2 regions of the Pseudorhizobium sp. NPDC055634 genome follow, and region 2 is predicted to be linked to the other one. Evidence: predicted binding sites of a transcription regulator. Region 2 holds the regulator's gene; the other holds the start of a gene.
What was found. Region 2 encodes PhoB, which activates phosphate uptake and scavenging genes when phosphate is short. Its sites were predicted from a motif close to TGTCATNNANCTGTCAT; they were not measured.
Positions count from the first base shown of each region.

Region 1: the regulator PhoB is predicted to act here: its motif matches at 5,505-5,521, upstream of ACWGPT_RS18885 (UDP-2,3-diacylglucosamine diphosphatase).

Region 1 is NZ_JBSHHW010000013.1:112,639-127,062, forward strand. Features, by position in the region: gene ACWGPT_RS18865 (NAD+ synthase) at 1-1,448, shown strand, start outside; gene ACWGPT_RS18870 (TolB family protein) at 1,452-2,291, shown strand; gene ACWGPT_RS18875 (hypothetical protein) at 2,302-2,988, opposite strand; gene ACWGPT_RS18880 (NADP-dependent malic enzyme) at 3,063-5,366, opposite strand; gene ACWGPT_RS18885 (UDP-2,3-diacylglucosamine diphosphatase) at 5,580-6,380, shown strand; gene ACWGPT_RS18890 (MFS transporter) at 6,500-7,708, shown strand; gene dgcA (N-acetyl-D-Glu racemase DgcA) at 7,660-8,640, opposite strand; gene ACWGPT_RS18900 (MlaE family lipid ABC transporter permease subunit) at 8,789-9,910, shown strand; gene ACWGPT_RS18905 (ABC transporter ATP-binding protein) at 9,923-10,747, shown strand; gene ACWGPT_RS18910 (MlaD family protein) at 10,757-12,127, shown strand; gene ACWGPT_RS18915 (ABC-type transport auxiliary lipoprotein family protein) at 12,141-12,737, shown strand; gene ACWGPT_RS18920 (hypothetical protein) at 12,762-13,034, opposite strand; gene crcB (fluoride efflux transporter CrcB) at 13,169-13,546, shown strand; gene ACWGPT_RS18930 (RluA family pseudouridine synthase) at 13,582-14,424, shown strand, end outside.
Region 2 is NZ_JBSHHW010000004.1:113,431-127,854, forward strand. Features, by position in the region: gene pstC (phosphate ABC transporter permease subunit PstC) at 58-1,518, shown strand; gene pstA (phosphate ABC transporter permease PstA) at 1,515-2,849, shown strand; gene pstB (phosphate ABC transporter ATP-binding protein PstB) at 2,862-3,677, shown strand; gene phoU (phosphate signaling complex protein PhoU) at 3,722-4,441, shown strand; gene phoB (phosphate regulon transcriptional regulator PhoB) at 4,458-5,141, shown strand; gene phnE (phosphonate ABC transporter, permease protein PhnE) at 5,334-6,836, opposite strand; gene phnE (phosphonate ABC transporter, permease protein PhnE) at 6,849-7,808, opposite strand; gene phnD (phosphonate ABC transporter substrate-binding protein) at 7,883-8,791, opposite strand; gene phnC (phosphonate ABC transporter ATP-binding protein) at 8,874-9,722, opposite strand; gene ACWGPT_RS07965 (hypothetical protein) at 9,888-10,229, opposite strand; gene ACWGPT_RS07970 (hypothetical protein) at 10,376-10,564, opposite strand; gene ACWGPT_RS07975 (helix-turn-helix domain-containing protein) at 10,655-10,945, opposite strand; gene ACWGPT_RS07980 (O-antigen ligase family protein) at 10,976-12,229, opposite strand; gene ACWGPT_RS07985 (undecaprenyl-phosphate glucose phosphotransferase) at 12,226-13,800, opposite strand; gene ACWGPT_RS07990 (glycosyltransferase family 4 protein) at 13,897-14,424, opposite strand, start outside.

The DNA.
Region 1 (14,424 bases), on a different contig from region 2:
CGCTGGCCGGCGATACCGCCGACGGCGGGCCGGGCGTCGTCATCGGCTTTCCGCAGCAGGGCGACACCGGCCGCCACAATTCCATCGCCGTGCTGGATGAGGGGAAAATCCTCGCCATCCGGGACAAGGTGGACCTGCCCAATTACGGGGAATTCGACGAGAAGCGGGTCTTCGTCGCCGGCGAGATGCCGGGGCCGGTGAATTTCCGCGGCGTGCGCCTCGGCATTCCGATCTGCGAGGACATCTGGGGCGACCTCGGCGTCTGCGAGACGCTCGCCGAAAGCGGCGCGGAAATCCTGCTGTCGCCGAACGGTTCTCCCTATTATCGCGGCAAGGTGGACGTCCGCCACCAGGTGGTCCTCAGGCAGGTGATCGAGACAGGCCTGCCGCTGATCTATGCCAACCAGCTGGGCGGGCAGGACGAACTCGTCTTCGACGGCGCAAGCTTCGCCTTCAATGCCGACAGGACGCTCGCCTTCCAGATGAGCCAGTTCGAACCGGCCGTCACCGTCACCGACTGGCGCAAGACGCCGGACGGCTGGCGCTGCGCCAACGGGCCGATGGCACGCCTGCCGGAGAAGGAGGAAGCCGATTACCGGGCCTGCGTCCTCGGCTTCCGCGACTACGTCAACAAGAACGGCTTTAAGTCGGTCGTCCTCGGCCTCTCGGGCGGCATCGATTCGGCCGTCTGCGCCGCGATCGCCGTGGATGCGCTGGGCGAGGAGCGGGTGCGCACGGTAATGCTGCCCTATCGCTACACGTCGGAGGAATCGCTCAAGGATGCGGCCGATTGCGCCAAGGCGCTCGGAACGCGCTACGACATCGTCTCCATCGCCGAGCCGGTCGAGGGTTTCCTGTCGTCGCTCTCGGAGCTTTTCGAGGGGACGGACGAGGGGATCACCGAGGAGAACCTCCAGAGCCGCACGCGCGGGACGATCCTCATGGCGATCTCCAACAAGTTCGGCTCCATGGTGGTCACCACCGGCAACAAGTCGGAAATGTCGGTGGGCTATGCGACGCTCTACGGCGACATGAACGGCGGCTTCAACCCGATCAAGGACCTCTACAAGATGCAGGTCTATGCGATTGCCGACTGGCGCAATCGCAATGTGCCGCCAAACGTGCTGGGGCCGACGGGCATCGTCATTCCGCAGAACATCATCGCCAAGGCGCCGTCCGCGGAACTGCGGCCGAACCAGACCGACCAGGATTCGCTGCCGCCCTATCCGGTGCTCGACGATATCCTGGAATGCCTGGTCGAACAGGAAATGTCGGTCGAGGAGATCGTCGCGCGCGGCCATGACGTTGCCACCGTCCACCGCATCGAGCATCTCCTCTACCTCGCGGAATACAAGCGGCGGCAGTCGGCGCCGGGCGTGAAGATCACGAAGAAGAACTTCGGCCGGGACCGGCGCTACCCGATCACCAACCGTTTCCGCGATCGCTAGGGGATGCGCAGCTCCGTCGAGATATTCGACCTTGCCGCGCGACAGCACAGGGTCGTCTGGCAGACGGAGACGCTCTTCGAGGCGCCCAACTGGTCTCCCTGCGGGCGCTACCTCCTGCTCAACAGTGACGGGCTGATGTACAGACTGGCGGTCGACGGCGGCACGGGGCCGGAACCGCTGGACACCGGCTTTGCGAGGCAATGCAACAACGATCACGGCATTTCCCCGGACGGATCGCTGATCGCGATTTCCGACAAGGCGGAGTTCTCAAAGTCGGCCATCTACGTACTGCCGGCGACCGGCGGCGAACCCCGGCTCGTGACGAGGAACCTGCCGTCCTACTGGCACGGCTGGTCGCCGGACGGGCGGCAATTCGCCTATTGCGGCATCCGGGACGATCTCTTCGACATCTATACGATCGACGTGGACGGCGGCGACGAGAACCGGCTGACCTTCGGCGAAGGCCGCAATGACGGGCCCGACTATTCGCCCGACGGACGCTGGATCTACTTCAATTCCAGCCGCAGCGGCCTGATGCAGATCTGGCGGGTGCCGGCTGCGGGAGGAACGGCCGAGCGGGTGGTCGAAACCGGGCACGGGGACTGGTTTCCGCATCCGTCACCGACCGGGGACAAGGTGATCTTTCTCTCCTACGAACCGGAGGTCTTCGACCATCCGCGCGACCAGCCGGTGCGGATCCGGATGATGGATCCGGATGGACGCAACGTGGAGACGCTGTTCGAACTCTTCGGCGGGCAGGGGACGATGAACTCGCCCAACTGGGCGCCGGACGGCAGGGCATTCGCCTATGTCCGCTATTTTCCGGCAAGCGCCTCCGCCTGAACCGTCCCGCTCACGGTACCGGCCGGGCTCCGCTCTCCGCCGGATTGGCAAGGTCGATGCCGGTCTCGTCGGGTAGAAAGGCCGGGCCGACCGAACGAACCTGCCTCGACGGATCATAGGGTCTCTCAGGCGGGGCCAGAGGCAGAGGCTCGATCCCCGTCGGTCGTCCCCGTTCCGCATCAGGCGAGAGGCGCGTGATGCTGGAATGCGGCTTGGCGGAGCCCCGGTTCTCGGTGGCGGGGGCAGGATCGGCGGCAACGGGAACCGGGACAGGAGCGCGGTCGGAGGATTCGTCCGCATGACAGCCGTTCGCCTGCAGCGCACCGAGAACGGCGCTGCGCTCCGGGCTCGGGCGCAGGATCTGCCGGGCGGCGGAGCGCTGGGCGGCGACGGCGTCCCGCATCGCTTCCGCCTCCTTCAAGGCGCCTGAAAGGTCAGTGCAGATGTCGTCCTGGCGCCCGAGCGTGACAATGCTGCGGCCGCACCGCGCCCGGCGCATTTCGGTCCGCAGCTGCCGGATCTCGGCGTCCAGGTCGCGCAGCGCCTCGGCATGCCGGCGCACCTCGGACGTGCTTCCGATCACCTGCGGCAGGGTCGCGAGGTGCCTCTGCAGCGTCCGGCAGATGTCCGGAGTTTCGGCCGCCGCCACCAGCGGCACCAGCGCAAGGGACGCGATCATGGCAAGACGAGGAAACACGCTCCCTCCGGTGGTGAAATCTCTCCCGGCGATGATCGGTGCCGCCGGTTGAGATTGTCATAACAGGACGGCGTTCAGCCCTGCGAGGCCTCGACCACCGCGAGCGCCGCCATGTTGACGACCCCGCGCGACGTCACCGAGGTCGACAGGATGTGGGCGGGAAGGGCCGCGCCGAGGAGAATGGGACCGACATGCAGCGCGTCCATCATCGTCCGCACGATGCCGAGCGATATGTTGGCGGCGTCGAGGTTCGGGAAGACGAGGAGGTTGGCTTCGCCGGTCAGGGTGCTGTCGGGCATGGCGCGCTTGCGCAGCGGTTCCGAAAGCGCCGAGCCGCCCTGCATCTCGCCGTCGACCTCCAGGTCGGGCGCCTGCTGGCGCAGGAGCGCCAGCGCCTCGCGCATCTTGGCGGCACTTTCGGAATGGCGGGATCCGAAGTTGGAATGGCTGACGAGCGCCGCCTTCGGCGCGATGCCGAACCGGCGGATTTCCTGCGCCGCCAGCATGGTCATCTCGGCGATCTCCGCCGCAGACGGGTTGTAGGTGACGAATGTGTCGGTGAAGAAGATCGCGCCGCGCTGGGAGATCAGCAGGCTCATGCCGGCGAAGGCGCGCACGCCCGGGCGCTTGCCGATGATCTGGTCGACATCGCGCAGGTGCTTGTCGAAGCGGCCCTCAACGCCGCAGATGAGCGCGTCGGCATCGCCGCGGCGAACGGCAAGGGCGCCGATCACCGTGTTGTTGGTGCGCACGATCGTGCGGGCCGCCTCCGGATTGACGCCGGCGCGGCCGACGAGCGAGACGTAGGCATCGACATAGTCGCGGTAGCGGGGATCGTCCTCCGGGTTGACCACCTCGAAATCGACATCCGGGCGGATGCGAATGCCGAAGCGCTTCAGCCGGGCCTCGATCACCGGCGGACGGCCGACCAGGATCGGTCGCGCGGTGCGGTCTTCCAGCAGGACCTGGGCGGCGCGCAGCACGCGCTCGTCCTCCCCCTCGGCGAAGATGACCCGGTTCTTCTCGGCATTCTTGGCGGCGCTGAAGATCGGCTTCATGACGAAGCCGGAGCGCCAGACGAAGCGGTTCAACTGGTCGAGATAGGCGTCGAAATCCTGGATCGGCCGCGTCGCCACACCGGTCTCCGCGGCAGCCTTCGCCACGGCGGGCGCGATGCGGAGGATGAGTCGCGGATCGAAAGGCGAGGGGATCAGGTAATCGGGGCCGAAAACCGGGGTCTCGCCGCTATAGGCGCGCGCCGCCACGTCGGAGACCTCCTCGCGGGCGAGTGCCGCGATGGCCTTCACGGCGGCCATCTTCATCTCTTCGTTGATGGTGCGCGCGCCGCAGTCGAGTGCGCCCCTGAAGATATAGGGGAAGCAGATGACGTTGTTGACCTGGTTGGGGAAATCCGAGCGTCCGGTGCAGATCATCGCGTCCGGCCGCGCTTCGCGCGCCAGCTGCGGCATGATCTCCGGTGTCGGATTGGCAAGCGCCATGATCAGCGGCTTGTCCGCCATCTTCGCCAGCAGTTCGGGCTTCAATACTCCGGCGGCGGAGAGGCCGAGGAAGACGTCCGCGCCTTCGATGCTCTCGTGCAGGCTGCGCTTCTCGCTGTCCTGGCAATAGACGGCCTTCCACTGGTCCATCAGCGTCTCGCGGCCGAGATAGACGAGACCCTCGATGTCGTGGACCCAGATGTTTTCCTTGCGGGCGCCGAGGAGGACGAGAAGGTTGAGGCAGGCAAGCGCGGCTGCCCCTGCGCCGGAGGCGACGATCTTGACGTCGGCGATGTTCTTGCCGGCAAGCTCGAGCCCGTTCAGGACGCCCGCCGCGACGATGATCGCGGTTCCGTGCTGGTCGTCGTGGAAGACCGGTATGTTCATCTTCTCGCGGAGCTGCCGCTCCACCTCGAAGCACTCGGGCGACTTGATGTCCTCCAGGTTGATGCCGCCGAAAGTGGGTTCGAGCGCCGAGATGGTCGAGACCATCGTCCCGATGTCGTTGGCGTCGACCTCGATGTCGAAGACGTCGATGCCGGCGAACTTCTTGAAGAGGACGGCCTTGCCCTCCATGACGGGCTTGGAGGCGAGGGGACCGATATTGCCGAGGCCCAGCACCGCCGTGCCGTTCGAGATGACGGCGACGAGATTGGCCCGGGCGGTATAGTCGGCCGCGGTATCCGGATCGTCGCGGATCGCAAGGCAGGGGGCGGCGACGCCCGGAGAATAGGCGAGCGCCAGGTCGCGCTGGTTCCCGAGCGGCTTCGTCGGCTGGATCTCGAGCTTGCCGGGACGCGGATAACGGTGGAAGAAAAGCGCCTGTTCGTCGAGATCGCCCGACTTGCTCGTTCCACTCACCTTGTCCTTGTCCTGCATGTCATGCGCCTCCGGGATTCGTCTTTAGTCCAATCGATTGTCGGGCATTCCTTACAGCAATCGTTGCGCGGGAACAGCAGTAAATTCCGCCAGCCGGCCAGGAGTGGCGAGCCCGCGGTGAGGGCCCCCGCCCGGCAGTGTCATGTTCCTGAAACACGAGTCTGGTTTTGAGGAGCGAGCCCGGGAACGCAATGACAGGGAACTACGAGCGCGATGGCGAACGCACGGCATTTCCGCACCATCTTCCTCTCCGATGTCCACCTCGGGTCCAAGGCGGCCCGGACCGACCTGCTGCTTGATTTCCTGCGCCTCCACGAGGCCGCCACGATCGTCCTCGTCGGCGACATCGTCGACGGCTGGCGCCTGAAGCGCAGCTGGCACTGGCCGCAAGGGTGCAACGACGTGGTGCAGAAGCTGCTCCGCAAGGCCCGCAAGGGCACGCGGATCATCTATATCCCCGGCAATCACGACGAATTCCTGCGGGACTTTCCCGGCAGCCACTTCGGCGGGATCGAGGTCGCCGAGCGGATCATCCACGAGGCGGGCGACGGCAAGCGCTACCTCGTCCTGCACGGCGACGAGTTCGACGTGGTCGTCCGCAACGCCCGGCTTCTCGCCTATCTCGGCGACTGGGCCTATGACGCGGCGATCTTCGTCAATATCGGCCTTTCGGCGATCCGCCGCCGCCTCGGGCTGCCCTACTGGTCCTTTTCCGCCTGGGCCAAGCTGCAGGTCAAGCAGGCGGTGAACTTCATCGGCGAGTTCCAGCGGGTGGTGGCGGAGGAAGCCCGGCGCAACGATGTCGACGGTGTGATCTGCGGCCATATCCATCACGCCGTGATGGAGGACATCGACGGCATCCGCTACATCAACACCGGAGACTGGGTGGAAAGCTGCACGGCCGTCGCCGAGCATTGGGACGGGACGATGGAGATGATCCACTGGCACGGCCTGGACATCCCGGTCCCGTCGCCCGTGCCGGCCGAGATCCTCAACGACATGAAGGCGGCGTGACGCTGATCTGTCGCTGAAATTCCGGGCCACATTGTGGACGGGCATTGCCATTCTGCCACAGGATCGAACGCGACCGCGTGCTAGGGTTTTCTTTCCTGACCCGATTCCCTGTTGCTCCCGTGATCACTGGCACTGCGACCGAACCGCCACCGCGGCACTTCCAACTGCGCTGCGCACTCGCCTTCGCGGCGCCGATCGGCGTCAACGGCATCATCCTTCCCTATTTTCCGGTCTGGCTCGACACACTGACGTTCAGCGAGTTCGAGATCGGCATGATCCTCGCCATTCCGATGATCGTCCGCATCCTGGCGGCTCCGGTCGTCGGCGCGATCGCCGACCGGCTGCAGGAGCGGTCGAAGGTGCTGGTCTGGTCGGGCATGCTTTCCCTCATGACAGCGTTGGCATTGTTTGCCGTGACGGGGTTCTGGCCGGTGCTCATCGTCTACGCGCTTCAGGCGGCCTTCTTTGCCGCCTATGTCCCGGTTGTCGATTCAATCGCCGTCAGCGGCGTGAGGCGCTGGGGCTTCCAGTACGGTGCCCTCAGGGTCTGGGGATCGGTCGGCTTCGTCGCGATGAGCCTGCTGATGGGGCAGCTTATCGGCATCTGGGGTGGAGGGGTCCTTCCGGTCGTCGCCGCGATCGCCTTCGCGATGACGGTGGTCGCCGCCTTTGCAGCACCCCGGATCGGCCGCAAGAGACAGCCCCCGGCGGCGGGACACGGTCCCTGGCGGTGGGGCGCGCTCGGACGGCTCGACCTGCACATGCTGATGATCGGCGCATGCGTGGCCCAGGCAAGTCACGCCATGTTCTACGCCTTCGGCGCCATCCACTGGCAGCACATGGGTTTCGACGGCGTGGAGATCGGCATTCTCTGGAGCATGGCGGTGATCTCGGAGATTGCCGTGTTCTTCGCCGCAGCCTTCATCACCCGGCACCTGTCGCCCTGGACGATGATGCGCCTCGGCTGCGCCGTCGCAATCGTCCGCTGGATGATCTTCCCGATGGATCTAGGCTTCTGGGGCTATCTCCTGCTGCAGTCGACGCATGCCTTCACCTTCACCTTCCTGCATATCGGCATCCAGCAGAAGCTGGTCGAGACGGTGCGCGAAGAGCAGGAAACGTCGATGCAGGGGACCTATTTCTTCTATAACGGAGGGTTCCTCGCGCTGGCGACCTTCCTCTCCGGCGCCCTTTACAGAAGCTACGGCGTCGAAAGCTTTCCCGCCATGGCCCTCACGGCACTTCTCGGGCTGCTCCTGCTCGCGCTTGCGGCGTGGCTTCAGCCCCAGACTTCGCCGGTCGGCGGAAAGAGCGTCGAGCCCTCGTAGGTGAGGGCCGGCTCACGGTCGCGGGCGAGAAGCAGCGGGCCGTCGAGGTCGGCATAGTCGACGTCCTGGGCGAGCAGAGCCGCCGGCGCCATGGCGAGCGACGTCCCGACCATGCAGCCGACCATGATCCGGAAACCGAGCCGGTTCGCCTCCGCCTTCATCCGCAGCGCTTCGGTCAGCCCGCCGGACTTGTCGAGCTTGATGTTGACCGCGTCGTAGCGTGCCCGAAGCCCGGCAAGATCCTCCGTCCCGTGGACGCTCTCGTCGGCGCAGATCGGCACGAGCCTTTCGATATCGGCCAGCATCCGATCGGCTCCGGCCGGCAGGGGTTGTTCGATCAAATCGATTCGCGCCTCCCGCGCCACCCGCAGATGCCCCGGCAGGTTCTCCTCGGTCCATCCCTCGTTCGCATCGACGATGATGCGGCTTGATGGCGCCGCTTCCCGCACGGCGCGCATGCGCGACCGGTCGTCGGCCGTGCCGAGCTTGACCTTGAGAAGGGGTCGATGGGCATTTGCAGCGGCCGCCGCGGCCATCGCCTGCGGTTCGCCAAGCGACAGGGTGAAGGCCGTGGTGAGCGGCTCTGCGACCAGGCCGAGCCGCTCGGCGACGGTGATCCCCGTCAGCTTGGCCTCGAGGTCCCAGATCGCGCAATCGACGGCGTTGCGGGCCGCGCCGGGCCTCATCAGCGACTGGATCTCGACCCTGTCGGCGCCGTCCGCGACCGCCTGCCGGACGGCGAGGATATCGGCCAGGACCTGCTCGACGGTTTCGCCGTAGCGCCGGTAGGGAACGCATTCGCCGCGGCCGGAACGGCCGTTCGCCGTGATCGTGCAGGTGATCACCTCGGCCTGCGTCTTCGAGCCGCGCGAGATGGTGAACAGGCCGGCGATCGGAAAGGCTTCGATTGTTGCCTCAAGGTTACGGCGCATGCTTTTGAGCGTCCCATAAGTGGTATTTCCAGACGGCCACGTTATATTGCCGCTCGTCTCGCCCGATCAACCTGTCTTCGGCTTTACCGCGCCGAAGTGACGAAAGATGCCAGTGCCGTCCCAGTCCCTCGAAACCCGCGTTGCCGAAATGGCGGCCGAAGCGATGCCCGGGGGCGATGGCGAGCGATTCGTTGCTCGCGGCGACTGGCGCAACCACGGCATTTCCGAAGTTCTGGGCACGCTCGAAAAGCTCGAGAAGGCACAGGGCCGCGGCAAGGTAGACATCGACGTGTCCGGCGTCGTGGCGATCGACACGGCCGGCGCCTGGCTGATTCGCCGGCTGATCAGCGCCAAGCACGAGCAGGGACGCGAGGTGACGCTTTCGGGCGATCACGGCGGCATCGACGAGCTGATCGCCGTCCTGCCGGAAAAGGCACCGGTTCCGCCGCCGCAGGTATCGAACCAGACGCTGTTCGAGAAGGTGTTCACCCCGGTGGGCCGGGTGGTCACCGAGCTTGCCGGCGACATGGTCGCGGCGATGTACATCCTCGGATCGGCCGTGCGCGGGGCGCAGATGAAATTCGGCCGGGGCGGGGGCATTTCTCCCGCGTCCGTGGTCAGCCAGATGGACAAGATGGGCGTCCGCGCCGTTCCGATCATTGCCCTCATGTCCTTCCTGATCGGCGCGATCATCGCCCAGCAGGGTGCGTTCCAGCTCCGGTATTTCGGCGCAGAAATCTTCGTGGTCGACCTCGTCGGCATCCTGCAGTTGCGCGAGGTCGGCGTGCTGCTGACCGCCATCATGGTTGCCGGCCGCAGCGGCAGCGCGATCACCGCCGAAATCGGCTCGATGCGGATGCGTGAGGAAATCGACGCGCTGACCGTGATCGGCCTCAATCCCGTGGGCGTGCTGATCTTCCCGCGCCTCGTCGCGCTGACCATCGTCCTGCCGCTGCTTACGATCATCGCGAACTTCGCGGCGCTCTACGGGGCGGCGGTCGTCTGCCTGACCTATTCGGGGATAACCTTCGATACCTTCCTGTCGCGCCTCCACGAGGCGATCGAGCCGAGCACCGTCGCGTCGGGCATGATCAAGGCGCCGTTCATGGCGCTGGCGATCGGGATCGTCGCCGCGGTCGAGGGGATGAAGGTCGGCGGCAGCGCCGAATCTCTCGGCCAGCATGTGACGACGTCGGTCGTGAAGGCGATCTTCGCGGTCATCATGATGGATGCCTTCTTCGCCATCTTCTACTCCTCGATCGATTTCTAGGAGCGGCGGGTGATGGAAACGAACGCGAGGCGACCAGAAACCAAGGACCGGGAGGTGGTTCTTTCCGTGCGCGACGTGACCGTCGGCTTCGGATCGAACATCGTCCTCGACAAGCTCAATCTTGACGTCTATCGCGGCGAGATCCTCGGCTTCGTCGGCGCGTCCGGAACGGGCAAGTCCGTGCTGATGCGCACCGTTCTGCGCCTCCTGCCGCGCCGTTCGGGCACGATCGAAATCCTCGGAACGAACTACGACCGCGCGACGGAGTTGGAGCGGATGGCGCTCGACACCCGCGTCGGTGTGCTGTTCCAGCAGGGGGCGCTCTTCTCGTCGCTGACGGTGAAGGAAAACATCCAGCTGCCGATGCGCGAATATCTGGACCTGCCCCAGGCGCTGATGGACGAGCTCGCCTATCTGAAGATCGAGATGGTGGGGCTCGCCCCCGATGCGGCGGACAAGTACCCTTCAGAACTCTCCGGCGGCATGATCAAGCGGGCGGCCCTGGCGCGGGCGCTGGCGCTCGATCCGGAGCTCATGTTCCTCGACGAACCGACATCCGGTCTGGACCCGATCGGGGCGGCCGATTTCGACATGCTGATCGCCCGCCTGCGCGATACGCTAGGCCTCACGGTCTACATGGTAACCCACGACCTCGACAGCCTTTTTTCCGTGTGTGACCGTATTGCAGTCCTGGGAAAGAAACGCGTATTGGTAGAAGGGACGCTGGAGGACATGTTCGCATTCGACGATCCGTGGGTTCAGTCCTACTTCCGCGGCAAGCGTGCCCGTTCGGTCGTGAGGCCGGAACCGGCCCTCGCCCATCCAGAAGAGAAGTGATCCGAGGTCATGGAAACCAAAGCCAACTACGCGATTGTCGGATTCTTCACCCTCCTGGTGATCGCTGCCGCCTTCGGGTTTGTCTACTGGATGGCGCAGTCAGGCCGCGGCGGACCTATGGCGGAACTGGCGATCCGCATTCCGGGCTCCGCGAACGGCTTGTCGGTGGGTTCTCCGGTGCGCTTCAACGGCATCCCCGTCGGCACGGTCCGCAACCTGACGATCGATACGGACGACCCGGAATATTCGCTTGCAATGACGGAAGTGCGCGCCGACGCACCGGTCTACCCCTCGACCCGGGCCGTCCTCGAGGTGCAGGGGCTGACGGGCGCTGCCTATATCGAGCTTTCCGGTGGCAACAAGGGCGAGGAGAACATCCTGCAGAAGGCGCTGGAGACCGACCGCCCGGCGGTTCTCATCGCCGACCAGTCGAGCGTGACCAACCTTCTGGCGACCGCAGACAAGATCCTCGACCGCGCCAATGACGCCATCGGCGACATCCAGGGCTTCGTCGCCGATGCGCGCGGACCGCTGACGCAGACGATCCGGAACGCCGAGACCTTCACGGCCTCGCTCAGCGACAATTCCGGCGCGATCGACGAGTTCCTGAAGAGCATGTCGGCGCTTTCCGGCACCTTCAATCGCGTATCCGTGCGGCTGGATTCCACGCTCGAGGCAGCCGAGGAACTGGTTCGCGCCGTCAACGCCGAGAAAATCAACGAGATCGTCTCCAATGCCGATCGGACCACCCGCAACATAGCCGACGCCTCCGACAACTTCGGCGAGATCGCCCAAAGCGTCCGCGACGGTGCCCAGGACTTCCAGCGCGCCGCCACGGAGGCCCAGTCGGTCCTGCGGCGCGCCGACGAAATCCTGACCGCCATCAATACGCAGAACATCGGCACGGCCGTCAACAACATCACCGCCGCCAGCGAGGACGCGCGCACCGCGATCTCGTCGGCCCGCGGCATCGTCGACAATGTTGCCGCCCGTCGCGCTGATATCGACCGCGCGATCGGCGATTTCACCGACATGGCGGAGAAGCTGAACAAGGCCTCGAACCGCGTCGATGGCATCCTCGTCAAGGTGGACGGGCTGCTGACCAGCGACGATTCCGAATCGCTCTTCGCCGAAGCGCGCCGGACGCTCGCATCCTTCCGCACGGTTGCCGACAACATCAACGCCCGTGTCGGGCCGATCGCCGACAGCATCCAGCGGTTCTCCAGCACCGGGCTGCGGGACATCCAGGTTCTCGTGGACGACACGCGCCGCACGGTGCTCAACCTGAACCAGACGATCACCAATTTCGACGAGGACCCTCAGCGGCTCATCTTCGGCGGGGAAACGGTAAAGCAATATGACGGCAGGACGCGTCGATAGGAGGGGAGTTCGCATGACCCGGTTGAACTCTTTCAGGCGGAAGCACTGGGCCGTACTGCCGCTTGTGGCCATCCTTGCCGGATGCGGCGCGAAGGCGGACAAGGACACGTTCGAGCTGTCGATAACGCCGGCCAGCACCGGCCCGGCAGCGCGGGGACGCCAGATCCTCGTACCCCAGCCGACCGCGCTGAGCTCGCTGGACAGCGATCAGGTGATCGTCCGCGTCTCGCCCTCGGAGATACAGTATCTCGCCAAGTCGCAATGGGGCGACCGCCTGCCGCGCATGGTCCAGGCCAAGCTCGTGGAAGCCTTCGAGAACAGCGGCAGGCTGGGCGGCGTCGGCACGCCGGGCCAGGGGCTTGCGATCGACTACCAGGTGGTGACCGACATCCGCACCTTCGAGGTCGACATCAGCGGCGTCGACATGGCGACCGTCGAGATCTCGGTGAAGATCGTCAACGACCGCAACGGCACGGTCAGGGCGCAGGAGGCGTTCAAGGCAAGCGTGCCGGTATCGGGCTCCGCAAACCGCGACTTCGTCACGGCGTTGAACGTGGCCTTCGCCAAGGTGGGTTCGGAGATCGTCGAGTGGTCCCTGCGGTCCATGTGACCGGCTGATCTGCGTCCGAAACGCTCAGTCGTCGAGGCTGCGATAGGCGGCCTGGACTTGCGCGAGCGTCGCCTGGTGGCCCATTCGATTGTTCGGGGCGAGGAGATCGAGGTCGACGGCCGAGGCCTGGACGAGCTGGTCGATCACCGTATCGCCCGTCTTGTCGCGGAGCCGGTTGCGGTCGGCGATTTCTCTCGCATCCTGTGCCTGGTCCTTCGCCGACAGGCGGCGTGCCGGCTTCAACGCATCCGCTGCGTAAGCCGCCGTGTTCGCCGAAACTGAAGGAACCAAGGTCATCGGACTTTATCCACTGCTCCAGACGACAGGCTACGAAGAGCGCTTTGGCGGACCGTTAAGGATTTCATCAGCATATTAACGGTTGATCGCTTTTCGGGCTCCCTTTTCGGGCTCCCTTTTCGGATGACTTGTCGATGCTCAATCTGCTTCTCGTCGCCGCAGGCGGCGCCGCCGGCTCGGTCCTGCGCTATCTGGTCGGGCACTGGAGCCTTCGCCTGCTGGGGCCGTCGTTTCCCTGGGGCACGATGATCGTCAACGTTGCCGGTTCCTTCGCGATCGGCCTTCTGGCCGAAGTGATCGCGCGCCGCCTCAACTCCTCGGAAGAGATGCGACTCCTGCTGGTGACGGGCCTGCTTGGCGGCTTCACCACATTTTCCGCCTTCTCGCTCGATACCATGTCGCTGATGGAGCGGGGGGCGACCGCGGCCGCGGTCTCCTACATGGTCGCGAGCGTCGTGCTCTCGCTCGGTGCGGCGCTCGGCGGTCTGGCGCTTGGCCGGTCGATGTTCTAAAGAGCCTCCAAACGACATCCACGAGAAAGATGAAAATGGCAGGCATCGAGCACATCCGCGTCGAGGCGGACGAAGCGGGCATGCGCCTGGACCGCTGGTTCAAGGTCCATTACCCCGGTCTCGGCTTCGGCCCGTTGCAGAAACTGCTCCGCTCGGGACAGGTACGCGTCGACGGCGGCCGGGTGAAATCGGACACGCGCGTCCAGCCGGGGCAGACGGTGCGCGTGCCGCCGATCGAGGCGGACGCCAAGAAGACGGGGCCGATCGCCGGCAAGGACCTCAAGCATTCCAGCGATTTCGAGCTTCTGCAGCGCATGGTGCTGCACGAGGACGACAAGGTGATCGTCCTCAACAAGCCGGCCGGGCTCGCGGTCCAGGGCGGATCGGGCGTCACCCGTCACATCGACCAGATGCTCGAGGCCTGGACGAACCAGAAGGGCGAGAAGCCGCGCCTCGTCCATCGCCTCGACCGCGACACATCGGGCGTGCTGGTCATCGCCCGCACGCGCGGCGCGGCGCAGAAGCTCACTGCAGCCTTCCGCGAGCGCGACACCAAGAAGCTCTACTGGGCGCTGGTGAAGGGCGTTCCCCGCAAGCACGAGGACAAGATCTCGACCTGGCTCGTCAAGGAGCAGACGCCCGATGGAGACCGCATGCGGGTCGCCCGACACGGCGAGCAGGGCGCCGACCACGCCGTTTCCTACTACCGCGTCCTGGAGACCGCCGCCCAGACCCTGGCCTGGCTGGAGATGGAGCCCTACACGGGCCGTACCCACCAGCTCCGCGTCCATGCCTTGCATATCGGGCATCCGATCATCGGCGATCCGAAGTACTTCGATGACGATCTCAACTGGGATTTCCCGGGCGGCATCCAGAAG
Region 2 (14,424 bases):
CCTCCGGCGGCGCAAGGAATGCGCCGCCGGTCTTATTCGACCGAGGATCCGGGCTAGATGAACGTTGGTAGCATTATCCTTGTCGTCCTGGTGCTGGCGGCGATCGGCTATGTCCTTGGCCGGCGCCGCGCCCTGACCATGTCAGCGGCCAGTGGAGTTCGCCTCCACTCGCTCCCGGGCTATTACGGCCAGACGGTCGCGCTTTTCGTCGCGGTGCCGGCTCTCCTCATCCTGGCGGTGTGGCTGTTCATCCAGCCGATCGCAATCGAAAGCCGCGTCACCGGGATGATACCGGACGCCGCAATCCCCGAGGGCGAGGCGCGAAGCCTGGTCATGGCGGATGTGCGCCAGATCGCCGGCGGGCTCGATGCGGTGCTGGAGCGCAACGCCCTGAACGAGGAAGCGCTTGTCAACGGCGAGGTGGACTCCTCCAACATCCGGGGACGCCTCGCCGAAGTGGGTGTCGCGCTCGGCAGCGATGCGCCGCGCGAAGTGTTCGAGGCGGCCGTCAGCTACCGGCAGAGCGCCAAGTACAGCCACATCGCCATGACCGTCGTGGTGCTGGGCTGCGCGCTTGGACTGGGCGCCTGGTCGCTGATGCGTATCCAGCCCAGGATGCGGGCCCGCAATGTCAGCGAAAACTTCGTTCTCGCCCTGCTGATCGGCTCCTCGACGATCGCCGTCCTGACGACGGCGGGCATCGTCTTCTCGCTGGTCTTCGAGACCATCAACTTCTTCAAGATGTACCCGGCCTCGGAATTCTTCTTCTCCACGATCTGGAACCCGAAGTTCCAGGGCGGTTCGGAGCTCGGCATCCTGCCTCTTCTCTGGGGCACGCTCTATATTTCGCTGGTGGCGCTTCTCGTCGCCGTGCCGATCGGGCTGATGATCGCGATCTATCTCGCCGACTACGCCAGCCCGACGCTGCGCAGCTTCGCCAAGCCGGCGATCGAGATCCTCGCCGGCATCCCGACCATCGTCTACGGCCTGTTCGCGCTGATCACGGTCGGCCCCTTCCTTCGCGACTGGATTGCCCAGCCGCTCGGTCTCGGCAGTTCCTCCTCCTCCGTCCTCACCGCCGGCCTCGTCATGGGCGTCATGATCATCCCGTTCGTGAGCTCGCTCTCGGACGACATCATCAATGCCGTTCCCCAGTCGATGCGCGACGGCTCCTATGCGCTCGGCGCGACGCAGTCGGAGACCATCAAGCAGGTGATCCTGCCCGCGGCCCTGCCGGGCATCGTCGGCGCCATCCTGCTCGCCGCCAGCCGTGCGATCGGCGAGACGATGATCGTGGTCCTCGGCGCAGGTGCTGCGGCCAGGCTCGATCTCAATCCGTTCGAGGCGATGACGACCGTCACCGTCAAGATCGTCAGCCAGCTGACCGGCGACACGGAATTCGCAAGCCCCGAAACGCTGGTCGCCTTCGCCCTCGGCCTTACCCTCTTCGTGATCACGCTCGGGCTCAACGTGCTTGCCCTCTATGTCGTGCGCAAATATCGGGAGCAGTACGAATGACCGACGCAATCGCCCTGACAACCGGCAAGCCCAAGCTCGCCGCCAGCGCGCGAACGCTTCGCCGCAAGGCGGCCGAGAACCGCTTCCGGCGCCTCGGCCTGCTGGCGGTCATCCTCGGCGTGCTGGCGCTCGTCGGCCTGCTGGCCTCGATCCTGACGAACGGCCTGTCGTCCTTCCGGCAGACTTACATCACCATGGACATCTACCTGGACCCGGGCATTCTCGACAAGCAGGGCAACCGCGACCCCGCCGAGATCGCCAAGGTCACCACCTTCGGCTACGTTCCGCTGATCGAGGGGTCGCTTGCCAAGGAGATGAGCGAGAAGGGCTTCAAGAGCAAGATGGAGGCCGAAGCGGCCGTTGCCCTGATCTCCAAGGAGGCCCCGGCCATCCTGCGCCGCTACGTGCTCGCCGATCCCTCGCGCATCGGCGAGACGGTCAAGTTCGACATGCTCGCCTCCGGCCGGATCGACGGCTATTACAAGGGCCGGGTGACCATGGAGAGCGCGGCACTCGACCGCAACACCTCGCCCGAGCAGCTGGAACTGGCCGATGAGCTGAAAGAGGCCGGCATCCTCACGACGCGGTTCAATTGGGACTTCTTCACCGCTCCGGACGCATCCGATACGCGTCCCGAGGCCGCCGGCCTCGGTGTGGCGATCCTGGGCTCGGCCTACATGATGCTGATCGTTCTCGTCCTTTCGCTGCCGATCGGCGTCGCGGCCTCGATCTACCTGGAGGAGTTCGCGCCCAAGAACCGCTTCACCGACCTGATCGAGGTGAACATCGCCAATCTCGCGGCGGTCCCCTCGATCGTCTTCGGCATCCTCGGGCTCGCCGCCTTCATCAACTTCATGGGACTGCCGCAGTCGGCGCCGATCGTCGGCGGCCTGGTCCTGACGCTGATGACGCTGCCGACGATCATCATCGCGACCAGGGCGGCCCTGAAGGCCGTGCCGCCGTCGATCCGCGACGCCGCGCTCGGCGTCGGCGCCTCGAAGATGCAATCGGTCTTCCACCACGTCCTGCCGCTTGCCATGCCCGGCATCCTGACGGGCACGATCATCGGCCTTGCCCAGGCACTCGGAGAGACGGCGCCGCTGCTCCTGATCGGCATGGTCGCCTTCGTGCGGGAATATCCCGCCGCGCCGCCCGAGGGCTTCTTCGATCCCGCCTCAGCCCTGCCGGTTCAAGTCTACAACTGGACGCAGCGCGGAGACCCTGCTTTTGTGGAACGTGCATCGGGTGCGATTATCGTTCTGCTTGTATTTCTTCTGGTCATGAACCTCGTGGCCGTCATTCTGCGTCGTCGCTTCGAGCGTCGGTGGTAAGGAGAGAGCGAGATGAACATCCTGTCGGAAGCCGGCACAGAAGAAGCCCTGGTAAAGAAGATGAATGAAATCGACTACAAGATGGTGGGGCAGGACGTCTCCGTCTATTACGGCGACAAGCGGGCCCTGTTCGATGTCAACCTCGGCGTCCGCAAGAACACGGTGACCGCGCTGATCGGCCCGTCCGGATGCGGCAAGTCAACCTTCCTGCGCTGCCTGAACCGCATGAACGACACGATCGCCAATGCCCGGGTCACAGGAAAGATCACGCTGGATGGCCAGGATATCCAGGACCCGGACATCGACGTCGTGGAACTGCGTGCCCGCGTCGGCATGGTCTTCCAGAAGCCCAACCCGTTCCCGAAGTCCATCTACGAGAACGTCGCCTACGGTCCGCGCATCCACGGCCTGGCGCGCTCGAAGGCGGAACTGGACCAGATCGTCGAGAGCAGCCTGCAAAAGGCGGGTCTCTGGAACGAGGTGAAGGACCGGCTGCACGAGGCGGGAACCGGGCTTTCGGGCGGCCAGCAGCAGCGCCTGTGCATCGCCCGCGCGGTCGCAGTCTCGCCGGAAGTCATCCTCATGGACGAGCCCTGTTCGGCGCTCGACCCGATCGCCACGGCAAGGGTGGAGGAACTGATCCACGAACTGCGGGCGAACTACTCGATCGTCATCGTCACCCATTCGATGCAGCAGGCGGCCCGCGTCTCGCAGCGCACGGCGATGTTCCATCTCGGCCACCTCGTGGAGGAGGACGATACGGACAAGATGTTCACCAACCCGAACGACCAGCGCACGCAGGACTACATCATGGGTCGCTTCGGCTGATCCGCGGTCAGGCGCCCGATACGAAGACACTGAGGAACTGGATCATGCCATCAACCCATATCACGTCGGCCTTCGACGAGGAGCTGAAATACCTGGCCCGCCGGATCTCCGAGATGGGCGGGCTCGCCGAACAGATGTGCAGCGATGCGGTTCGCGCGCTCGTCAACTCCGACGCGGCGCTGGCCCAGAAGGTGATTTCGGACGACGTGGTGCTCGACCATGCGGAGCGCGAGATCGGCGAGAAGGCGATCCTGACGATCGCCAAGCGCCAGCCCGTCGCGGCAGACCTGCGCGAGATCATCGGCTCTCTGCGCATCGCAGCGGACCTCGAGCGCGTCGGCGACCTCGGCAAGAACACGGCCAAGCGGGTGATCGCGGTCCAGGAAACGGGCATCCCGCGCAACCTGGCGCGCGGGATCGAGCATCTTTCCGACCTCGCGCTGGTGCAGCTCAAGGAAGTCCTCGACGTCTACGTGACCCGCTCGGCCGAGAAGGCCGAAGCGATCCGCGAGCGCGACGAGGAAATCGACGCAATGTACACCTCGCTGTTCCGCGAACTCCTCACCTACATGATGGAGGACCCGCGCAACATAACCAGTTGCACCCATCTGCTGTTCTGCGCCAAGAATATCGAGCGGATCGGCGACCACGCGACCAACATCGCCGAGACGATCTATTACATGGCGACCGGATCGCAGCCGGAGGGTGAGCGCCCCAAGGACGACCGGTCGACCACGCTCAGCACCGTGCTGGGCGAGGAGTAGGATCGCGGGGCCGACCATGCACGCAAAGATTACCGTCGTTGAGGACGAGGAAGCCCTCAGCGTGCTTCTTCGCTACAATCTCGAGGCCGAAGGCTACGAGGTGGAGACCATCGTGAAGGGCGACGAGGCCGAGCTGCGCCTCCAGGAGCGGGTTCCGGACCTCCTCATCCTCGACTGGATGCTTCCCGGTGTCTCCGGCATCGAGCTCTGCCGTCGCCTTCGCCAGCGGCGGGAGACGGAGCGCCTGCCGATCATCATGCTGACGGCGCGGGGCGAGGAGAGCGAACGCGTGCGCGGGCTCGCCACGGGCGCCGACGACTATGTCGTGAAGCCCTTCTCGACGCCCGAACTGATGGCCCGCGTCAGGGCCATGCTCCGCCGCGCCAAGCCCGAGGTGCTGTCGACGGTTCTGCGCTGCGGCGATATCGAGCTCGACCGGGAAACCCACCGCGTCCACAGGAAGAGCCGCGAGGTCCGGCTGGGGCCGACGGAGTTCCGCCTGCTGGAATTCCTGATGTCGGCGCCGGGACGCGTCTATTCGCGCGCACAATTGCTCGACGGTGTCTGGGGCCACGACATCTACGTCGACGAGCGCACGGTGGACGTCCATGTCGGGCGCCTGCGCAAGGCCCTCAACTTCTCCAACATGCCGGATGTCATCCGCACGGTCCGCGGCGCCGGCTATTCGCTGGAAAGCTAGGCGCCGGCTCACCGCGCGGTGCGGGCTGGAATAAGGAAGGCAGTCGGCATCATGCCGGCTGCCTTTTCCGTTTCGGCGTGCCGGCGGAGGGCCGCGGGTAGGGGATCTATGGAAGGGATCTACGGAAAGGAAAGAGCCGCGACCGTCTCCTGCGCGGCTCTGGACTGCGTCGCCCTGGGCGGCTTCCGGTCTCTACCGCTCCCGACCCATCAGCCGCGAACGCAGGGCGTTCGAGATCCCGTCGAAGAGGAAGACGACGATGAGGATGAGGAGCACCATGTAGGCGACGTTCTCCCAGTCGGAATTGGTGCGCATCGCCTCCCACAGCTTCAGGCCGATGCCGCCGGCGCCGACTGCGCCGATGATGGTGGCCGAGCGGGTGTTCGATTCCCAGAAGTAGAGCGCCTGGGAGGCGAAGACGGGCATGACCTGCGGCAGCACGCCGAAGCGCTGGACCGCGAGCGGCGGCGCGCCGACCGAGCGGACGCCCTCCCGCTGCCGGTCGTCGATGTTCTCCAGCGCCTCGGCATAGAGCTTGCCGAGCGTCCCCGTGTCGGTGAAGAAGATGGCGGATATGCCGGCGAGCGGCCCCGGGCCGAAGGCGCGGGTGAAGAACAGCGCCCAGATCAGCATGTCGACGGAGCGCAGGAAGTCGAACAGCCGCTTGGCGATCTGGTTGACCGGCCGGTTGTGGACGATGTTGCGCGCCGCGATGAAGGAGAGCGGGAAGGCCACGATCATCGCGAAGAGCGTGCCGATGAAGGCCATGACGATCGTCTGCAGGAGCTTGGTCCAGACGTCGAGATGCTGCCAGGACGGGTTGTAGAGGATGTCGTTCCAGGCGAGCGACAGGTTGCTGCGGGCGGGATCGATCCGTTCGCCGCCGAAGATCAGCCCGGCGACTTCGCCCGCCGACTTCCCGAAGAAGGCGGAATTCGTGTCGAAGAGGAAGTTCTCCCAGCCGAGGAAGCGCTTGCGGATGCGCACCCGGTCGTCGCTGATGTCGGCCCATCCGGAGAAGCCGAAATAGGCGGTGACCCGGCCGCCGGCCGAGCGCTGCTCGACCCATTCCGGCAAGGGCTCGTGGGCGATCACGTCCTCCGCGTCGCGATCGAGAAGCAGCGTCACCGTCTCCTCGCCGCGCGTGAGGACGACCCGGTCCGGCCTGACGTCGATCGTACGGGAAGGACCCATCAGCACCAGGGCCTCGGTCACGACTTCCTCGGTGCGGGTCTCGGCGACCGGGACCGGTAGCGACAACTGCCGGGGGGAGGGCGCGGGCGCCATGAAGCTGAAGCTCGACGACGGCTGCGGGGCGGCAGCCGGTGCGGTTACCGCCGGGACCTCGATCCTGCGCGTCACCGTTTCGCGGCGTGCCTCGAGCCAGTCGGGATTGGGGTTCGGGCCGATCGGGTCGAAGCGCGGATAGGTGATCCGCATCGCGCCGTCCGGGGCGATGTCGATGTCGGGGCGGATTTCGTAGGAGACCCAGTCGGCGAGGTAGTTGCCCGCGAGCCCCCAGTTGGCGGAGGAGACGACCTTGCCAACGGCGAAGAACCACCACGCGAAGACGAAGTAGGCGAGGGCCGCCGTGGCGATGATGGGGACGCGATACCGCTGCCAGGCGGAGCGCTGGAGGAGTTCGGGGTAGCGGGACGCCAGGGCGTCCATTTCGGCCGCGTTGAGAATGGTCATGCCAGCCCTCGTTCAGATTGCGTGGAAGGCCTGGTCGCCGACGAGCCTGCGGCGCAGCCATGCGGAAAACTGGTCCACGGCGACGATCGTCAAAAGCAGCAGCAGGACGATCGCCAGCGTCTTGGCCTCGTGGCCCTGCCCGATGGAGAGGCGCAGCAGTTCGCCGATGCCGCCGCCGCCGACGGCGCCGATGATCGTGGAGGCCCGCACGTTGATCTCCAGGCGCAGCAGGAAATAGCTCATGAAGTTCGGCATGACCTGCGGCACCATCCCGAACCAGGATCGTTCCAGCCAGTTCGCCCCGACCGCCTTCAGGCCCTCGTCGGGCTTCATGTCGGCATTCTCGATCACCTCGAAGAACAGCTTGCCGAGCGCCCCCACCGTGTGGATCGAGACGGCGATCAGCGCCGGGATCGGCCCGATCGAGAAGATGGCCAGGAAAAAGCCGGCGATCACCACTTCCGGAAAGGCCCGGAGCAGTTCCATCAGCCGGCGGACCGGCCCGCGTATCCAGGGGCTGGGGGTCATGTTCTTCGCCGCGAGGAAGGAGAGGATGAAGCCGAAGACCAGTCCGATGCCCGTCGCGGCGACCGCGATGTTGAGCGTCACCAGCATCTGGTGGACATATTCGGGCAGGTAGAGGCTCTCCGTCAGGTAGAGCCGCCCCTCCGGATAATTGTATTTCAGGCTGCCGTCGTCGTAGGGGGAGGGCAGGTCGAACAGGGCCCGCCACACTTCCATGCCGTCCCTCGGGATCAGCTGGCCGACGAAGTCGAAGAAATAGGGAAGCCTGTCGAAGAACTTGCCGGCATTGCTGTCGTTGGCGAACCAGAGCGAGCCCGAGACGACCATCAGCAGGAGTGCGGAGCACAGGATCGTGTAGAAGCGCCGCTCGCGCGCGAGCTGCTGCCAGTGACGTTCGACGAGCGCGCCGCTTTCGCCGAGCGTCGGTTTCATGACGGAAGTCGGCATGGCGCCATCCCGGATCAGCTGTTGCGAGAAAGGGCCGCCGCGACCATTCCGCGGCGGCCTCGACAGGGGGGCGATCAGCCGCCGATCGTTGCCCTGCGGGCGTCGATGATCGGCTTGTAGAAGTTGACGTCGACTTCGGCGAAGCCGGTGAAGTCGCCGCCCTGGATGGCGGAGAAGCAGGCCGCGTCGGTCTTCGGCAGGGCCAGCATGAATTCCTTGAACTTCGCCTTCATGTCGTCGTTCATCGAGGAGCGGACGACGATCGGCCCGTTCGGGATCAGCGGCGATTTCCACAGCTCGACGAGGTCGTCCATGTTGAGGATGCCCTTGTCGACCATCTTGCGCAGGTTGCCCGACGTGTAGCCGTCCTTGAACTCGCCGACGCCGGAGCCGAAGGTGGTGCCGGCATCGAACGTGCCCTTGAGGACTTCCAGCACGAGGTTTTCGTGGCCGCCGCCGAAGCCGGTCTCGGCCACGACTTCCTTGACGGGCTTGCCGCCGAGGGCTTCAGGCAGGGTGACGGTCGGGATCAGGTAGCCCGAGGTCGAGTCGGGATCTGCGAAGCCGAGCTTCTTGCCCTTGATGTCCTCGACCCTGGTCATGCCGGAATCCTTCCGCGCGACCATGATCGTGTGATAGCCCATGGAGCCGTCCGTCTGGACCGTGGTCAGGATGGGCTCCACCGCGTCCGGGTTCTCCAGGTAGACCTTCGCATAGCCTGACGCGCCCAGTTCCGCGTAATCCAGCGTGCCGCCGAGGAGGCCCTGGATCGTGCCGTCATAGTCGGCGGCCGGGAAGAGCGAGACCTTCTCGACGCCGAGGACGGCCGGCAGCTGGTCGATCATGCACTGGTAGTTGCGCAGGCGGTCGGCTTCGTTTTCGCCGCCGATGATGCCGATCCGGAATTCCTTCAGGTCTTCGGCCATGACATTGCCGGCAAGCGCGGCGAGCGCCGCGGTGGCAAGCAGAAGTTTCTTCAGCATGAGGTCTCTCCTGTTTCGTCCGGCGAACCGGAGCAGCTTTTCTCGGGATGCCCTTGACGCGGGCGTTACGATCGGGGGCGGTTCAGGCGGTGGCCGAGGCCAGCGCGCCAAGGCCACCGGATGGGCGCGCAGCCGCTTCGACGGCCGCGGGAATGTTGATGCTGGTGGAGGTCATCGTCTCGTCGATACCGGCCCCGGCGCGATCGGAACCGTAAATCTCCCGGATCGCGGCGGCCGTCAGCTGGCCCGGCGCGCCGTCGAAGACCACCCGTCCGCCGGCCATGCCGATAATGCGCTCGCAATAGGCGCGCGCCGTGTCGAGCGTATGGAGATTGGTGACGACGGTGATGCCCTCGCGCTCGTTGATGTCGCGCAGGGCATCCATGACGATCTTCGCGTTGAGGGGATCGAGCGAGGCGATCGGCTCGTCGGCCAGGACGAGGCGGGGCGCCTGCATCAGGGCGCGGGCGATCGCGACGCGCTGCTGCTGGCCACCGGAAAGCGTGCCGGCCCGCTGCAGCGCCGTCTGCTCGATGCCGAGCCGCTCCAGCGCGGCGATCGCCATGATGCGCTCTTCCCGGGTGAAGACGTTGAGGATGCTCTTCACCGTCGACCGGTGATTGAGCCTTCCGAGAAGGACATTGGTGAGGACGTCGAGCCGCGGCACGAGATTGAACTGCTGGAAGATCATCGCGCAGTCGCGCTGCCATCGCCGAAGCTCGCTTCCGCGCAGGGCCGAGACTTCGAGGTCGCCGAAATGGATGGTGCCGGAGGATGCGTCCGTGAGCCGGTTCATCATACGGAGCAGCGTGGACTTGCCGGCGCCGGAGCGGCCGATGACCCCGACCATCTGGCCCTGCGGGATCTCCAGGGTGACGGCGTCAACCGCGGTGCGGGCGCCAAATACCCGCGTGAGGTTCGTCAGTCGCATCCTGTTTCCCCCTATTCCAGCTGAGGGGTCAACTAGGCGCGCTTCATGAAGCCGTCATGTCAGGTTGATGTAGGTTCTGTGAAAGCATGAAAAAATCCCGCCCCCGTCGAGCAGCAGGGGCGGGATCCTTGGCACGGGCCGCGAGGGACCCAGCCGAATAAGAAATCAGAGCTCGGGGCAGCCGCGCTCGTTCGCGAAGACCATCCGCTCGGGACCGCGACGCGCGAAGCCCTCGACGGTCACCGTCCTGCGGGTAATCCGGGTCACCTCGGCGCGCCGCAATCCGGCATCGCGGGCGATGGAAAGTGCGAGGCGCGGGCTGCACTCGTCGCGGCGGCGATCACGATCCCGGTCGCGATCACGATCGCGGTCCCGGATGACCGGACGGACGCCATCCGGTCCGATGCGCAGTTCCAGATCCTGTGCAGAGGCAACCTGTGCGGTCGTGGCGACGGCACCGAATGTCAGGGCGAGGGCGAGGCCCATGTTGGTCAGGCTTTTCAGCATTTGTTTCTCCGCTGGCGAGTGGCGCCGTTGATGACCCCACAAACGCGATGGTGAAGGATATGTTCCCGGCATTTGCAAGGGCATTCGTAGGGGATGGATCTTTTGTGGGACTGGAAGCCCACCGCCCGGGCGGTGGGAAAATGCGCTCAGCGGAAACGGGGAGCCCGCGAGGCGTTCATGAGCAGTTCCTGCTCGGAGGCGAACGGGCCCAGAAGCTTCAGAAGCCGTGTTTCTTCGGTGCGGTCGAGACGATAGCGCTTGGCGAATTCGCTGACGCTCCAGACCTTGCGGAGACCTGTCTGCTCGACCTGCTCCAAATCGATCCGCTCGCTCATCTCAAACCCCCGCAACGCGACATTTTGGCAGTAACGCGGAACGGGCGGGAAGGTTCCGCGGATGATGCAGAAACCTGGACGCGGAAGGTGTTAGCCGTCGTTGGCCGAACTCAGGTTCTGGGGACGGATGCCCTCGTCCGTGCCGCGCTGGCGAAGCCGCACGCCCGGTCCGGCGCCGGGATTGTCCTCGCCTGCGGCCAGGAAGAGCACGCCCTTTGCCTCGAGCGACAGGCGCAGCCGTTCGCCGACCGCGGGATCGACGGCAGTAGCCGTTTCCGCGTCGCTGATCGCCGAGGCGGAAAGCCCGGTGGCAGCGGCCAGTTCTTCGATGGAGAGGCCCGCAATGGCGCGGCCGGCGCGAAGTTGATTTCCAGTCAGCATGGGAGAAATCTGGCGCGGCAGGCCGTCAAGTCAAGCGGGGAGGCTAGGGGGGACGGGCGAGCGGCTGCGCCGCAGGTGGCGCTGTTCGAGCGCGATGCAGCCCCAGACGATGCCGAGAAGAAGATAGAAGTGCCGCCAGTGATCCGTGTCGATGACATTGCCGATCAGGCAATGCCCGAGGATCAGGACCCAGCCGATCATCAGATATGGCTGCCAGGGCCGCTCGCGCAGCAGATAGCGGAACCCTGCCGCAAGCGTCCAGCCGATCAGAGTGACATAGGCAACGAAGCCGAGCCATCCGTAGGTCGTCAGCGATTTCAGCCAGATATTGTGTTCGTCCTCGCCGTACATCCGTCCGAGCTCCATCGGTCCGAGCCCCAGCGGACGCTCCATCGCCAGCAGGAAGCCGATCCTGTGGCGCTCGAACCGGCCGAGGCGGGCGCCGTCATATTCCTGGACGAGACGGGCGCGGTTGCCGAAGAGGTCGGCGACGCGATCGAACTGCAGCGCGATGAGGAGGGCGACCGCCAAAAGGGCGATGGCGGCGATCGCAATCGCGAGGATCTTCAGCCGGAACGCCGCCGTCCGCTCCTTCAGGAGCATGAGGAACACGAGCGCGACCACGGAGAAGAACAGCAGCCCCCAGGCGGCGCGGGAGAAGGACAGGAAGACGCCGAGAACCAGCACCAGCAACCCCGCGACGAGGAGCGGCGCCCGGCTGAGCCTGCCGGTCAGGAGACGATGGAGGAGATAGAGGATCGGCGCGACGAGATAGGGGCCGAAGACGTTCGGGTCTTCGAAGGCGCCCATGGCGCGGTCATAGCGCGTGAATACGCCGGCACCGGAAAAGGCGTGGAAATAGCCCAGGATGCCGAGCGTCGCGGTGATCAGCGCGGCAGCGACCCAGGCCTTGAAGATGATCTCGAGCCGCTGCGGACGGTCCTCGATGACCGCGGCGTAGAGGACGGTCGTCAGGGCCAGGAAGGTGGAGACGGCGACATACATCGGACCGCCCGCCATGTCGCGCATGACGAGAAGCGACAGCATGCCCCCGACGTTGAAGACGAGAAGAAGGGCGAGCGGTATGGCGACGGTCCTGGATATCGCCAGTCCCAGCAGGAACCAGATGGCAATCTGGGCCACCATCATCAGTTCGTAGGGAGCCGGTTCCGACATGACGAAGCCGGACAGGAAGACGCCAAGCGCGATCGCGCCCGATCCCGCCAGGCCTGCGATCGCCCGCCCTGGGTCCGCGACGCGGCTTTCGGCGGACAGGGCGCTCAATAGGCGTTCTCCGCCTTCAGGAGCCGGATCGGGGTGAGGAGCAGGATCTTCATGTCGAGCAGCAGCGACCAGTTCTCGATGTAGTGCAGGTCGTATGACGTGCGCATCCTGATCTTTTCGTCGCTGTCGAGTTCGCCGCGCAGGCCGTTGATCTGCGCCCATCCGGTGACGCCGGGCTTGACCCGGTGGCGGGCGAAGTAACTCTCCACCACGTCGACGTAGCGGCGCTCGCCGGTCTGCGCGTAGACCGAATGCGGACGTGGTCCGACCAGCGACAGGTCGCCGCGCAGGACGTTGAACAGCTGCGGCAGCTCGTCGATGGACGACTTGCGCAGGAAACGCCCGACGGGGGTGACCCGCGGGTCGTTGCGGGTGACGGCCCGCTTGGCCGTGGGGTCCGCGCCTTCCGTGTACATGGAGCGGAACTTGAGGACGTTGATGACCTCGTTGTTGAAGCCGTGGCGCTTCTGCACGAAGAGGACGGGTCCGCGGGAGGTGGCCTTCACGGCAATTGCCGCGCCGACCATGACGGGCCAGGTGACGGCAAGCGAGAGCAGGGCGAAGACGATGTCGAACGTGCGCTTCGCGACCGAATCCCAGTCGCGGATCGGCTTGTCGAAGATGTCGAACATCGGCACCACGCCCACGTGGGAGTAGGAGCGCGGCCTGAAGCGCAGCTGGTTGGCATGGGCGGCCAGCCGGATGTCGACCGGCAGGACCCAGAGCTTGCGCAGGAGCTGCAGGATGCGCGCCTCCGCGGTCGCGGGCAGGGCGATGATCAGCATGTCGACGCGGGCGAGACGGGCGAACTCGACGAGTTCCGCGAAGGTCCCGAGCTTGGGATATCCGGCAATGACGTCCGGCGAGCGCACCGAGCCACGGTCGTCGAATATGCCGCAGATGCGGATGTCGTTGTCCGGCTGCTGCTCGAGCGCCCGCACGAGCTGCTTGGCGGGTTCGCCGCCGCCGACGACGACGGCGCGGCGTTCCATGATGCCGTTGCGGGCCCAGTGACGGATGCCGAACGAGATGAGCTGGCGTTCGATCAAGAGGAAGAGCGTGCCGGTGGCGATCCAGGTGAGGTGATCGGCAAGATCAAGCGCCGGTCCCTCGATGAGGTAGAGGCCAACGGCGGCGGCAAGGAAGCCGAGGAGGGCCGCCGTCGCCACCCGGCCCCGGCTTCGCCTTGCGCTCCGGAGCATCGGGATGTGGTAGGTGTCGGCGAGCTGCAGAAGGAGGACCGTCATGCCGGAGGCGAGCGAAAGGACGGCGATCCGCGCAATCGGTTCGAGCGGCGCGGCGGCAGAGAGCAGCATGGCCGCAAGCAGGTTGACGGCAAGCAGGGAGACGAATTCGAGGAGGCGGATCTGGCCGATCAGCAGGGCGGGCGAATAGTTCTCGTCGCTATACTGGGCGGCGATCTGCCGGGCGAGCGGGTTGAGCACAGCAGGCGCCTCGGGGTCCGCGGCTGCGTCCCCGGTGGTGGAAGCGGCGTCTTCTGCGGCAGGCTCCGAGATCTTTCGGCGCAGGGCCGCAGCGTCGAAGCGCGCCTTTCTGCCCAGTTCGTTCATGGCACCGGTTCTCCTGCAGCGCATGCTCCGATCGCATGCGCGCGCGAAGCGGGGTTCCGTCCCGCCCGGACTAGCAGAAAGTTGCTAAGAAACGCTTTAGGGAGCCTTCGCCGGGGCCTTTCGGGCAACCAGTTCGCGGTAGAGGAGCAGCATGCTGTCCGCCATCGCGGAGGTCGAGAATGCGGACCGGAAGGCTTCGGGTTTCGGCATCACCCGGTCCCGCCAGCCACCGTCCGACATGGCGTCTGCCATGATATGCGAGAGCGCCGCGACATCGCCCGGCGCCGCCAGCGCCTCGCTGTCGCGACCGAGGATTTCGGGTATGCCGCCCACCCGCGAGGCGATCACCGGCTTTCGCGCCGCCAGTGCCTCGATGACGATATAGGGCATGGCTTCGGCCCGCGAGGGGACGACGACGGTATGGGCCATGGAGAAGGCCTCGCGCGTCGGCATGGCCGGCAGCATGCCGACGCGCCGCGAAAGCCCGTGCGCCGCGATCATGGTCTCGTAGTCATCCTGGTCCGGCCCGTCCCCGACGATCAGCGCGGAAAGGGGGCGCCCGATCAGGCGTTCGGTACGGGCGAAGGCATCGATGAAGACGTCCGGACCCTTCAGGTCGCGAAG